DNA from 4 places in the Streptomyces sp. NRRL S-1813 genome. Region 4 is predicted to be linked to each of the others. Evidence: riboswitches for the same ligand, from Rfam matches in the RefSeq annotation. Region 4 holds a riboswitch; each other region holds the start of a gene.
The links. A riboswitch is a leader RNA that binds a small molecule or an ion and turns the genes downstream of it on or off. The one in region 4 is predicted to bind cobalamin.

Region 1 (3,107 bases), on a different contig from region 4:
GCGCAACAGTGCCGTTGCCTCGTCCACGTCCGGTACGCGCGGCGAGTGGATGTCATAGACACCGGGCCCCACCTCGCGCGGATAGCCGGCCGTGGCGAGCTCCCCGGCGACCTGCATATGGGAGCGGGCCGCCTCCAGGCTGATGACATCGGCGTCGAGATCGTCGATGGCCTGAAGGATGTCGCCGAACTCCGCGTAGCACATATGGGTGTGGATCTGGGTGTCCGGGCGGACCCCGCTGGTGGTGAGGCGGAACGCCTCGGTGGCCCAGGCCAGGTACTCCGCATGGCCGGCGGTACGCAGCGGCAGCGTCTCGCGCAGCGCGGGCTCATCGACCTGGATCACCGAACTCCCGGCCGCTTCGAGGTCGTTCACCTCGTCGCGCAGGGCGAGCGCCACCTGCCGGGCGGTGTCGCCGAGCGGCTGGTCGTCGCGGACGAAGGACCAGGCGAGCATGGTGACCGGACCGGTGAGCATGCCCTTGACCGGCCGGTCGGTGAGCGACTGGGCGTACGTCGTCCAGCGGACCGTCATCGGCTCGGGGCGGGAGATGTCCCCGGCCAGGATCGGCGGGCGGACGTAGCGGGTGCCGTAGGACTGCACCCAGCCGTGCTGGGTGGCCAGGTAGCCGGTGAGCTGCTCGGCGAAGTACTGGACCATGTCGTTGCGCTCGGGCTCGCCGTGCACCAGGACGTCGATGCCGGCCTTCTCCTGGAAGCCGAGGACGTCGCGGATCTCGGTCTTGATGCGCTCCTCGTACCCCGCGGTGTCGATCCGCCCGGCCCGCAGATCGGCGCGGGCGGTGCGCAGTTCGGCGGTCTGCGGGAACGAGCCGATGGTGGTGGTCGGCAGCAGTGGCAGCCCGAGGTGCGCGCGCTGGGCGGCGGCCCGCTCGGCGTACGGCTGCGAACGGCGGCCGTCGGCGTCGGTGACGGCCGCGGCACGGGCGCGTACCACCGGGTCATGGGTGAGCGCCGAACCCGCCCGGGAGGACAAGTCGGCGCGGTTGGCGGCGAGTTCGGCCGCGATGGAGCCGGTGCCCTGGGCCAGGCCACGCGCCAGCGTCACGACCTCCGCGGTCTTCTGCCGGGCGAAGGCCAGCCAGCGGGCGATCTGCGGGTCGATGTCCCGCTCGGCGGCGGCGTCCAGCGGGACGTGCAGCAGCGAGCACGAGGACGAGACATCGACCCGGTCGGCCAGGCCGAGGAGCGTCCCCAGCGTGGCCAGCGACTTCTCGAAGTCGTTGATCCACACATTGCGGCCGTTGACGACACCGGCCACCAGCCGCTTGCCGGGCAGCCCGCCGACCGCCGCCAGATCGCCGAGGTTGCCGGCCGCGGCACCGGTGAAGTCCAGCGCCAGTCCGTCGACGGGCGCCTTGGCCAGCACGGGCAGCGCCTCGCCCAGCCGGTCGAAGTACGAGGCGACCAGCAGCCGCGGGCGGTCGCCGAGCGTGCCGAGATCGCGGTAGGCGCGGGCCGCGGCGTTGAGCACGGCGGGGGAGCGGTCCTGCACCAGCGCCGGTTCGTCCAGCTGCACCCAGTCGGCGCCGGCCGCCCGCAGATCGGCGAGCACCTCGGCGTAGACGGGCAGCAGCCGGTCGAGCAGCGTCAACGGGTCAAAACCGGCCGCGACACCGGGCGCGGGCTTGGCCAGCAGAAGATAGGTCACCGGCCCGACGAGGACCGGGCGGGCGGTGAGGCCGAGACCGAGTGCCTCCGTCAGCTCGGCGACCTGCTTGGCGGAGTCCGCGGCGAAGACCGTGTCCGGACCCAACTCCGGTACCAGGTAGTGGTAGTTGGTGTCGAACCACTTGGTCATCTCCAGCGGCGCCACGTCCTGCGTGCCGCGGGCCATCGCGAAGTAGCCGTCCAGCTGGTCGGCGGCCACCGCGGCGCGGTGCCGGGCGGGGATCGCGCCGAGCATCACGCTGGTGTCCAGGACGTGGTCGTAGTACGAGAAGTCGCCGGTCGGCACCTCGTGGACGCCGGCCTCGGCGAGCTGTTGCCAATTGCCGCGGCGCAGCTCGGCGGCGGTGCTGCGGAGGGCGTCGGCGCCGACGCGGCCCTTCCAGTAGCCCTCAATGGCCTTCTTCAGTTCACGGTGCTGCCCCTGACGGGGATAGCCGTGCACGGTGGCGTGTGCTGCCGCGGCTGCGGACGTGCTGGTCACGGAACTCTCCTTCGCGAGTATGTCTCCATGGACCCCGGGACGGGTCGAGGACGCGAAGGGACGGCAAACCGGACGGACCCCGGCGCGTTGCCGCGTCGTGCCCGTCTGATGTCCGCCGACCCGCCCTCGAGGTCACCGAGATCTCCCCGCGCACCGGTCGCGCGGGGGCACTGGCAGGTCTTCGGACTCGCGGGCACGTCCGCCGAAGGCGGACATCTACTGGCCGTCGCTTCCCAGACCCGGCCGGGCCCAGTGCGTATGACGGCGGTCGTTCCCACTCACCGCTGCGGGGCAGTCCCGGACTTCCACCGGGTTCCCTCTTGCGACGCGCCTGCCTGGCGGGCAGGGGCGAACCAGTTGCTGCGGCCACCCTAGGGCATGCCGTCGACGTCCCGCCCGGCCCGCGGCCCGGCCGCGGCCGGAACCGGACGCCGCCGCCGGGCCGCGCCTTGCGCTGAAGCGCGCTCCAGCTCCTAGCGTGAGCGCACCACCGGAGAGCCGCTCCGATCGAAGGGAACGACGTGCGCTACACACTGTTCGGCAGGACCGGTCTGCGGGTGAGCGAGCTGAGCCTGGGCACCATGACCATCGGCGAGGACTGGGGCTGGGGCGCGGACAAGGACACCAGCGGCCGGATCCTGGACGCGTATGCGGACGCGGGCGGCAACTTCATCGACACCGCCAACAACTACACCGACGGCGCCTCGGAGCGGATCCTGGGGGAGCTGCTCGAAGGCCGCCGGGACAGCTTCGTCCTGGCGACCAAGTACACCTGCGCGACCCGCAAAGGCGATGTGAACGCGGCGGGCAGCCACCGCAAGAACCTCGTCCGGTCGGTGGAGGCGAGCCTGGACCGGCTGCGCACCGACCACCTCGACGTGCTGTGGGTGCACGCACGGGACAATTTCACGCCCGTGGAGGAGGTGATGCGGGCG
Region 2 (3,107 bases), on a different contig from region 4:
GATACGGGCACGGGCGGCGGCTGCGTACGGGGCTGCTGGGGCTGAGGTGCCTCAGGCGCCCAGCGCGGCCTGCTCCGCCTGCTCTGCCTGTCCCGCCTGCGTCGTCGGCTTCGTTCGCGCCGCCCAGCGCTTCTCGACGCCGGCCAGTCGCCAGTACGCCAGCGCCGCTGCCCACACCACCACGAAGAGGCCGACGATGAGGAAGCCGACATTGTCGAGGTCGAGGCCGGAAATCCAGCCGGTGAGCGGGTCGTTGAGGGCGAGCTTGTCGTGCAGCACGGTCACCAGCTCGATCGTGCCGATGAAGAAGGCGACGGCGATCGACAGGCCGGTGATGGTGAGGTTGTAGTAGACCTTGCGCACCGGGTTGGAGAACGCCCACTGGTAGGCGAAGTTCATGAAGGTGCCGTCGAGGGTGTCGAACAGGCTCATCCCGGCGGCGAAGAGCAGCGGCAGGCACAGCACCGCGTACCAGGGCAGGCCGGCCGCGGCGCCGCTGCCCGCCATCACCATCAGGGTCACCTCGGTCGCGGTGTCGAAGCCGAGCCCGAAGAGGAAGCCGAGCGGGAACATCTGGCCGGGACGGGAGATCGAGCGGGTGAACCGGCCCAGGAAGCGGTTCATGAAGCCGCGTGCGTCGAGGCGCTGTTCCAGTTCGGCCTCGTCGTAGTGGCCGTTGTGCATACCGCGGAAGACCCGCCAGATCCCGGCCAGTGCGATGAGGTTCAGGGCGGCGATGAGGTAGAGGAACGTCCCCGAGATCGTGGTGCCGATCGTGCCCAGGATCTGGTGCGTACGGGATTCGTCGTTGAGCAGCGTGCCCGCGAGCTGGGCGCCGCCCGCCACCAGAGCCGCCATCGCGACGACGACACTGGAGTGGCCGAGGGCGAACCAGAAGCCGACCGACACCGGCCGCTTTCCGTCAGCCATCAGCTTGCGGGTGGTGTTGTCGATCGCGGCGATGTGGTCGGCGTCGAAGGCGTGCCGCATGCCGAGGGTGTAGGCGGTGATGCCGAGCCCCACACCGAAGACCTGGCTGCCCACGGCGTAGTGATGGGGCACCACGAGCAGGAAGAGCACGCCGAAGGCGACGACGTGCAGACCGGCTATGACGGCCATCAGGCCCGCGGTGCGGACGGTGTCCTGCCGGCGCCAGCGGAAAGCGGCGGAAGCAGGGGTGTTGCGGGTATCGGTGGACAGGGCCATCCGGCGGTCACGCTCCAGCACCTCGTGGATCAGTTCGTGAGATGCCGTGGCCGGTCTCCTGGCTTGGGGGAGGGTGTACGCGTCCGCCCCCGCCTTCCCGGCCGCGGGCTGCGGTCAGTGGCGCCACCGGCGCGCCGTGCGCCTGTGGAAGGGGTGAAGATCCCCGATCACAGTGGCGAGGGCCGCTCCGGACTGGGACCACACGGTCCGTCACCGGTCTTCCCGAACACCACGGCCCGGTCACTCTAACCGCCGCTCGGGAGGAGCGAGGTTCGCGGGGGCCGGGCCGTGGTCGGTGGGCGATCGGTGGTCGCGGGGCGTCAGTACTCCAGGGCCGAGAGGAAGGCATGGAGTTCGTGGTCGAAGAGCGCGGTGTTCTCCAGATTGACCATGTGGGCCGCGCCCGGTATCCGGACTCTTCGGGCGCCGGGGACGGTCAGCGCTATCGCATGGGCATTGGCGGAGATGTCGCTGCTGTCGAGGTCACCGTCGAACACGACCGTCGGCACCCGGATCTCGCCGAGGCGGTCGGCGGCGCCGATCTCGAGGGGCATACCGGCGCCCATCCCGTCGGCATGCACCTCCACATTGGCCTCGGCCGAGGCACGCATCCGCTCACGGAATCCCGGGTGCACCGCGGACGGTTCGCGATGCGGTCCGTCCACCCACATCCGCAGGAAGTGCTCGACATAGCGTTCCGCGCCGTCGGGGGTGCCGATCGCCGCCACCTGCGCCTTGATGTGCTCCAGGAGGAAGGGGTCGGTGAAGGCGCGGCCGCTGATCCCGGGGGAGGCGAGCGCGAGGGCCGTCACCCGGTCCGGGTGGGCCATGGCGGTGTCGAGCGCGACCCGCGCACCATGGGAGAGGCCGACGAGGACGGCGCCGGGGACATCGAGCGCGTCGAGCAGGGCGCACAGGTCGTCGTGGTTGGCGTAGTCGCCGGCCACGGTGGAGGACAGGCCATGGCCGCGGAAGTCGTAACGGATCGCGCGCAGGCCGGAGTTCACCAGCCAGGCGAACTGCTCGTCCCACATGTGCTGGTCGAGCATGCCGCCGTGGAGCAGCACCACCGCGGGGCCCGAGCCGGCCGTTTCGTAGAACAGCTCGCCGTCGTCGACCGGCACGATGCCGTTGTCGATCTCGGACCAGGCGGTGATTCCTCGGGTCATCTTGCGGGCCGTCCTTTGTGTACCTGATGCGGTGAAGCGGGCGTGATGCCATTGTCATCGCTATTGCCGCCACTGCCGCAACTGCCCTGACTGTCGCTTTCCTCCGGTGCTCGGCGCGGGCCGTTCGCCAGGTGCCGGAATTCCTCGCCGAGCCGGTCCAGTACATGCAGTGCGGTACGGACGTCCCCGGCGGGCAGATCGGCCAGCCGCCGGCGCAGCTCCGACGCCTCGAACGCCTGGATGCCGCCTATCGCCGCCGTGCCTTCGGTGGTGAGCCGGATCAGGGAGGAGCGGCGGTGTGCGGGGTTCGGGGCCGTCGCGACCAGGCCCAGCTCGGCGGCGTGATTCACCCAGCGCTGCACCGGCTGCCGGTCGAGCCCCATGACACGCGCCAACTGCGGGACGGTCTGCGGGCCTTCGCTGCGCAGCACGTCCAGCAGGGCGTGTTCGCCGGCCGTCATGCCCGTGCCCGCCAGCTCGTGCTCCACCGCGCGGACGACCGTGCGGTGCAGTGGCCACAGGCGTCGGATGACGCCGTACAGCAGGTCTTCGGCGGGGGTCGGATCCCCGCCGCCGGCACGCTCGGTATGGCTCGCGACGACACTCACGGCATCCCCCTCGGCGTCCCCTTCGGCATCCTCTTCGATACTCCCTTCAACATCCCCCTCAGTGACACTCATGATGTCATGATGACATCGGCGATGTCGTTTGGGAAGAGGGTTGCCGCGGAAA
Region 3 (3,107 bases), on a different contig from region 4:
GCCTGCCACACCGCCGCCGCGCCCAGTACGACGACGGCCGCGACACCGCCGACCAGCCCGGCGGACGGGCCGCCGTCGCCCCCGCCGGTCGCCTCGCCCCCGTCCGCCGCCGCGTCCGAAGAAGGCGAAGCGGAGGACGCGGGCTCCTTCGCGCCCTTCACCTGGTCCGCGCACCCCGACTTCGGATAGCCGGCGATGGCGCACAGCAAGGCGTGGGAGTCATAGCGCAGCGACCGGACGACCGCCGCCAGCGCCTCCCCCGCCGAGGCGTCCTCGCCCACCTGGGCGCACTCCGTCCTGGCCTTCGGCGGCTGCTCGCCGCCGGGCGCGTCCGCCGCGATGCCGAAGTCGATGACGATGCCGATCCGCTTGCGGCCCTCCTTGGCGGGGGTGGCGTGGCAGATCGCGTCGAAACCGGCGGCCGCACGGGGCTTGCCGGCCGCGGCGGAGTCGGCGCTGACGGCGAAGCGGAAGCCCTCCACCGCGCCGTCGGCCGGCCGCACGGTGGCGGGCCCTTCGGTGGCGTACGCCCAGGAGCTGCCCTTCCCGTCCCAGAAGGACCAGTAGCGGTACTCCTGCGCCTGGGCGGGCCCGGCGGCCAGACCGGTGACCGCACCGGCCAGCAGCACGGCTGCGGCGATCCCGGTACGCCGCATCAGAGCCGGCTCTTCTTACGGCTGCTGAGCAGGAAGCCGATGCCGGCGCCGATGGCGAGGCCGATGCCGATGACCCACACCACGCCCAGGCCGCCGCCGTCCTTGGAGTCGTCGGCGTCCTTGGTGTCCTTCTTCGCCGCGGCGGCCGGCTCGGGGCCGGTGGCGTTGAGCGCGGCCACCAGGTCGGTGCCGCCGAAGGAGCGCGGGTCGGTGCCGGTGGCGTGCGCGACCAGCACCAGCTGGGCGTAGGCGGCGGGGCCGCTCTGCTTCGCCCAGTCAGCCGAGTTCTTCTCCAGCCACTTCAGCGGCTTCGCGGCGGCGGCGCCGTGTGCGCCGGCCGCCAGCGCCACCACGGCGTCGGCGGTGTTGCCGACGTCGGGCTGATCCTCCGCGCCCGGCATCGCGGAGAGCAGATGCTGGCCGTTCTCGTCGAGCTGTGCGACGAGGTAGGCGTCGCCGGCCTCGGCAGCCTGTGCCGGGTCGTCGGCGCCCGCCTTCTTGTCCCCCTTGCCTTCCTTGTCCCCGTCCTTGCAGCTCAGCGGCTTGACCGGGGTGTCCGCGCCCTTGCCGGCCGGCTCGACGACGAAGCCCCTGCCGCGCGCTCCGGTCGCCGCGGCCGCGGTGGCGTCGGCGTTCGGGGCCGCCCCCTTGAGCTGGAAGGCGAACGCGCCGCGCCCGTCCCCCTTCGCCGCACAGCCGAGCTGGAAGGTGAGCAGCCCGTCGTAGGGGGTCTTGCCGCCCTTCTTCGACGTCACGGACTGCGGCTTCTCGCCCGCCGCCGCGAGCGCGCCGATGACCACGGAGGTGGAATTGGCATCGCTGGCCGAGCCGGCCATCGAGCTCCAGCCGCCGTCGTCGTTCTGCACCGACTTCAGCCAGCTCACGGCCTTCTTCACGGCGTCGCGGTGCCCGCCCAGCGCGGCCAGCGCCTGCACCGCGGCGGCCGTCGGGTTGGTGTCCCGCAGGGTCTTGGCGTCGCAGGGCTTGCCCGGCTCGGCACGGAAGGCGGTGAACGAGCCGTCGGCGCACTGCTGACCGGCCAGCCAGTTCACGGCAGACGCCGCGGGGCGCACGCCCACGGTGTCCTGGGCCAGCAGTGCGAGCGACTGCCGCCAGACCCCGTCGTACTGCGGGTCCTTGGAGCCGTACAGCCCGTCGGGCAGCTTCTTGGGGGACGCGGACGGGGAGTCGGCGTATGCGGCGGGGGCAGCGGCCGCGCCCAGCACCAGCACGGCCGCCAGCGCCGTGGCGGCGCGGCGCGCCAGGAAGGCGACGGAATGCGTCAAAGGGGCCTGGTGAGCCATGGAAGCCATGGGGGCCATCGGGTCGGTGCCTCTCGGGTCGGGTCGCGGCGGATGCTACGCAGCCGCGCTCGGCCGGCCACCCGCGCGCCGATCCATGGATCGGGCACGGTGGCACCGGGCTCAGCTCCGTATACCTCGACGGTGCCGCGCACCGGCCGTCCGCACGGGCGGCGGCTTCGGTGGCGGGAGCCTTGGTCGTGCCCGGTCGGGTGCTCCGGCTCGTACGGCCGTCCACACCGGGCCGGGGGCGCGGTGCGGAGGGGCCGTCCTCACGGTTGCGGGTCAGCGCCGGATTTCCACCGGCTTTCCCCGATCGGGTACGGATGAAGTTGTCCCGCACACCTTAACCGGCGCCCGTCAGGGCACTCGCTCGCACGTACGAGCCGGCACCGCGCCGGGCGGAAACCAGCCGCGCCCGGGAACGAACCAGTGCTGTCCCCGCCACGAACCGGCTCTGTCCCCGCCACGAACCAGCGCTGCCCCCGCCACGAACCGGCCGCGCCCCCGTGTGCGAACCGGCCGCGCCCCGGGGACGGATCAACGCTGCCCCGCCCACCGGGCAGGACCGAGCGCCCGCGTCCCCGCCCTCACACCGCCTGGTACCGCACCGGATCGGACCCGGGCACCCGCTCCGCCTGTCCCTGCTTCACCAGACGGCGCAGATGGGCCTCCGCCTCCGAGACGGCGATATTGCGGGAGGCGTAGGGAATCTGGTCCCAGGGGCGGTTCCACTCCATGGCCATGGCGAGCTGCCAGGCAGTGCGGGGCTCGCGGAGCAGCGCCCGCAGCTGGGAGAGCCGTGCTTCGTGGTGGGCGAGGAGCTCGCGGACACGTCCGCCGGCGTCGGTGAAGGCGTGCTGGTGGGCGGGCAGCACCTCGGCGGGGGCGAGCCGGCCGACGTGGGCGAGGGAGTCGAGGTAGTCGCCCAGGGGGTCGGGGACGCCCGCCGGGCTCGCCACTTCTCGCCCGCTCCCGGCTTCGCAGGGGGAACCCCCGTCGCCCTCCGGGTCCTCGTACAGGCCGATGTGCGGGGTGATGCCGGGGAGGAGATGGTCGCCGGAGAAGAGCCGGCCGAAGCCGCGGGACCCGCCCGAGGGGTGCTCCTCCTCCAGATGGAGGCAGACATGCCCCGGGGTGTGCCCGGGTG
Region 4 (3,107 bases):
GGCGACCAGCGCCTGGTCCTCCTTGGACAGCAGCGCGGTGGTGCCGAAGAAGGAGGCGAACACCCCGCCACGGTCGATGTCACCGACCACCATCACCGGAATACGGGCGGCCCGCGCCAGGCCCATGTTCACGATGTCGGTACGCCGCAAATTGATCTCGGCGGGGCTGCCGGCGCCCTCGCAGATCACCGCGTCGTACGTCCGCCGCAGCTCCTGGAGGCAGTCGGTGACCGTGCCGAGCAACTCCTCCCGGCGCCCGGCATACAGCGTCTTCCCGGAGGACGACCCGCCGGCCCCCCCGAAGTACCCCCGGGCGCTGAGCTCACCCACCGGCTTCCCCAGCAGCACCACCTGGCTGCTGCGGTCGCTGCCGGGCTTGAGCAGTACGGGATTCATCAGCGCGGTCGGCTCCACCCGCGCCGCGGCGGCCTGCATCGCCTGGGCCCGTCCGATCTCCGCAGCCTCGCGCGTGACGAACGAATTGAGCGACATGTTCTGCGCCTTGAACGGTGCCACCCGGACGCCCTGCCGGGCCAGCCAGCGGCAGATGCCCGCCGTCACCACGCTCTTGCCGGCGTCGGACGTCGTACCGGCCACCAACAGGCCACCGCCGACGGCCCCTCCGGATGCCTTGAACCGCCCGTTCACCGGGTCCTCCTCATGCGCCGGGACCCCGGCTGTCGTGAACCGTACGCGCCACCGCACCCGCGGCCCTGCGCGTCACTGCATCTGCGGACGGGCGGCCGGTACGCAGCGGGGACCGCCGCGCGGAGCCGAACGCCAGCCGCGCGGCCACCGTCGTCACCAGCGCCAGCGCGCTCACCCGGCGCGAGAGCCGCACCGCCCGTTCGATGTCGGCCACCGCGACCGGCGGCGCCCCCTCGTTGAGCACCGGACGGTGTTCCACCCGCCCGCCGTACGCCAGCGTGCCGCCCAGCCGTACGCCCAGCGCGCCCGCGAACGACGCCTCCACCGGGCCCGCGTTGGGGCTCGGGTGCGCGCCGCCGTCCGCCCGCCAGGCCCGCAGCGCACCGCGCCGGTCGGGGCCCGCGAGCACGGTCAGCGCGGCGGTCAGCCGGGAGCCGGGCCAGCCGGCGAGATCGTCGAGCCGGGCCGAGGCCCAGCCGAAGCGGAGGTGGCGCGGCGACTTGTGCCCCACCATCGCGTCCAGGGTGTTCACCGCCCGGAACGCCACCAGGCCGGGCACCCCGCCCAGCGCGCCCCAGACGAGGGCGCCCACCACCGCGTCGGAGGTGTTCTCGGCGACCGACTCCACCACCGCACGGGCCATCTGCGGCCCGTCCAGCGCCTGCGGATCGCGCCCGCACAGATGCGGCAGCCGCTCCCGCGCCACGTCCAGATCGCCCGCCGTCAGCGCACCGCCGACGGCCCGTGCCTCCCGGCCGAGCGAGGTACCGCCCAGCACGGCCCAGACCGTCGCCGCGGTCAGCGCGACCCGGGCGCCGTTGCGGAGGGGGGACGGGGAAACGGCAGCGCCCTGCACGGCACGCTGAAGCAGCGCGGCACCGGCGGCGGCACCGCCCGCACACACCACGGCATGTGCCGCCCCGTATCCGCGGTGATCACGCCACAGCCGGCGCTCGACGGCGCCCGCGGCCCGGCCGAAGGCGGCCACCGGATGGCCGCGCCGGGGGTCCGCCGCGATCAGGTCGGCGAGAAAGCCGAGGGCCGCGCCGCACGCATATCCCGCGTGTTCGCCGCGCATCGGATCAGACGTCCGTCATGCCTCGAAGGGGCCCTGCGGCAGCGGGCAGTGGAGATCTGGCAGGGCGGCCGGGCATGGCGGTATGTCCTCACTCAGGGTCCGCGCCCTGGCTCGACGTGACGGCGACAAGAGTCTCCTGGCTCCCCGGATCGGCGAGTCCTCCGGCCTTCCAGTCCCGGTGTACGTCATCGGACGTACGCAAGGCGGACCGTGACCTTCGTTGGAGGAACGCTCCCCGGTGACAGTGGCGGGACCGCGCCGGATTCTCACCGGACTTCCTCATCTGTCGCCGAATGGCTCCGGCAGTCCACCACGCCCCGCGAATGCCCGTCAACTCACCCTTGACCTGCGACGCTGCCCTGTGGCACGCGCTGTGGTGCACGCCACAGCGTGGCAGCCACGTCACAGACGGTTGCCCGCGCCCCTGATCTCACGCCACTATCTGGTGCACGGCGGCGACGGGGCCGCCGGAAGGGGGCCGGGGGATGCCGCAGAGCGCTGACCGCCACGAGATCCGCATCAGGATCACGGGCACGAACAATCCTGACCAGGACATCGAGGACCTCAAGGCGTGGCTGGAGCGCGAACCGTGGCTGGACCGGCGCCGGCACGACTGGCTGCTGCGGCCGCGGCCGCAGGACGAGGGCGACGACGGCCCCGGTGACATGGCCGTCGGCGTCGACGACCTGATCCTGGTCATCGTCGGCGCCGTCGCCGCCGAGATGACCAAAAGTCTCACCATCGCCCTTCAGGAGTGGGTGCGACGGCGCCGGGAGGAACGCGACACCGGCGAGCGGCCCACCGTCGCGGTCGGGAGCGGCGACGGGGACCTGCGCGCGCTCGGCGACGCGGGTCCGGGCGCCGTGGCCCCCGAACACCCCGATCCCGGCAGCCCGGCAGACGGGAGCGGCCGCACCGCCGGGGACTGAGCCGGATGTCCGAATACGACGCACGGGGCAAGGTCAACCGGGCGCTGCTGATCTGTGTCGACGACTACCGCACGCTGCGCCCGCTCCCCGCGGTGAAGGACAACGCCCGGGAACTGGAGCGGGCCCTGCTCGCCCCCGGCACCGATCTGTTCACCAAGGGCGAGGTCGTCACCTGCCGGCCCCAGGAGCCCTGGGAGGTGGAACAGGCGCTGGACACCGTCGTCCAGGAGGCGCGCGGGCTGCTGCTGGTGTACTTCTCCGGCCACGGCCGGGTGGGCCGCGACGGCGGCAATCTGCAACTGATGGTCGGCGCCTCGGAACGGCGTCACAAGACCGTCTCCTGGCAGGACACCGTGCTGTCCTATCTGGACAACGCGCGGGCCGACCGGGTCGTGATCGTCCTGGAGTGCTGTTACGCCGGCAATGCGAGCGAGGCCTTCCACTCCTGCCGC

Region 1: it holds a riboswitch for cobalamin, as region 4 does, so the genes downstream of both, metE (5-methyltetrahydropteroyltriglutamate--homocysteine S-methyltransferase) here and IF67_RS0122595 (cobalamin biosynthesis protein) in region 4, are expected to answer to the same signal.
Region 2: it holds a riboswitch for cobalamin, as region 4 does, so the genes downstream of both, IF67_RS0131640 (HoxN/HupN/NixA family nickel/cobalt transporter) here and IF67_RS0122595 (cobalamin biosynthesis protein) in region 4, are expected to answer to the same signal.
Region 3: it holds a riboswitch for cobalamin, as region 4 does, so the genes downstream of both, IF67_RS0130425 (prenyltransferase/squalene oxidase repeat-containing protein) here and IF67_RS0122595 (cobalamin biosynthesis protein) in region 4, are expected to answer to the same signal.

What each region holds. Positions count from the first base shown of each region.
Region 1 is NZ_JOHB01000031.1:26,002-29,108, forward strand. Features, by position in the region: gene metE (5-methyltetrahydropteroyltriglutamate--homocysteine S-methyltransferase) at 1-2,172, opposite strand, end outside; cobalamin riboswitch at 2,342-2,530, opposite strand; gene IF67_RS0131110 (aldo/keto reductase) at 2,694-3,107, shown strand, end outside.
Region 2 is NZ_JOHB01000032.1:64,155-67,261, forward strand. Features, by position in the region: gene IF67_RS0131640 (HoxN/HupN/NixA family nickel/cobalt transporter) at 52-1,239, opposite strand; cobalamin riboswitch at 1,237-1,455, opposite strand; gene IF67_RS0131645 (alpha/beta fold hydrolase) at 1,527-2,375, opposite strand; gene IF67_RS0131650 (MarR family winged helix-turn-helix transcriptional regulator) at 2,372-3,055, opposite strand.
Region 3 is NZ_JOHB01000029.1:79,778-82,884, reverse strand. Features, by position in the region: gene IF67_RS0130430 (SCO2322 family protein) at 1-656, opposite strand, end outside; gene IF67_RS0130425 (prenyltransferase/squalene oxidase repeat-containing protein) at 656-1,978, opposite strand; cobalamin riboswitch at 2,147-2,326, opposite strand; gene IF67_RS0130420 (MBL fold metallo-hydrolase) at 2,548-3,107, opposite strand, start outside.
Region 4 is NZ_JOHB01000016.1:70,498-73,604, reverse strand. Features, by position in the region: gene IF67_RS0122600 (cobyric acid synthase) at 1-648, opposite strand, end outside; gene IF67_RS0122595 (cobalamin biosynthesis protein) at 659-1,726, opposite strand; cobalamin riboswitch at 1,856-2,009, opposite strand; gene IF67_RS0122590 (hypothetical protein) at 2,212-2,655, shown strand; gene IF67_RS0122585 (VWA domain-containing protein) at 2,661-3,107, shown strand, end outside.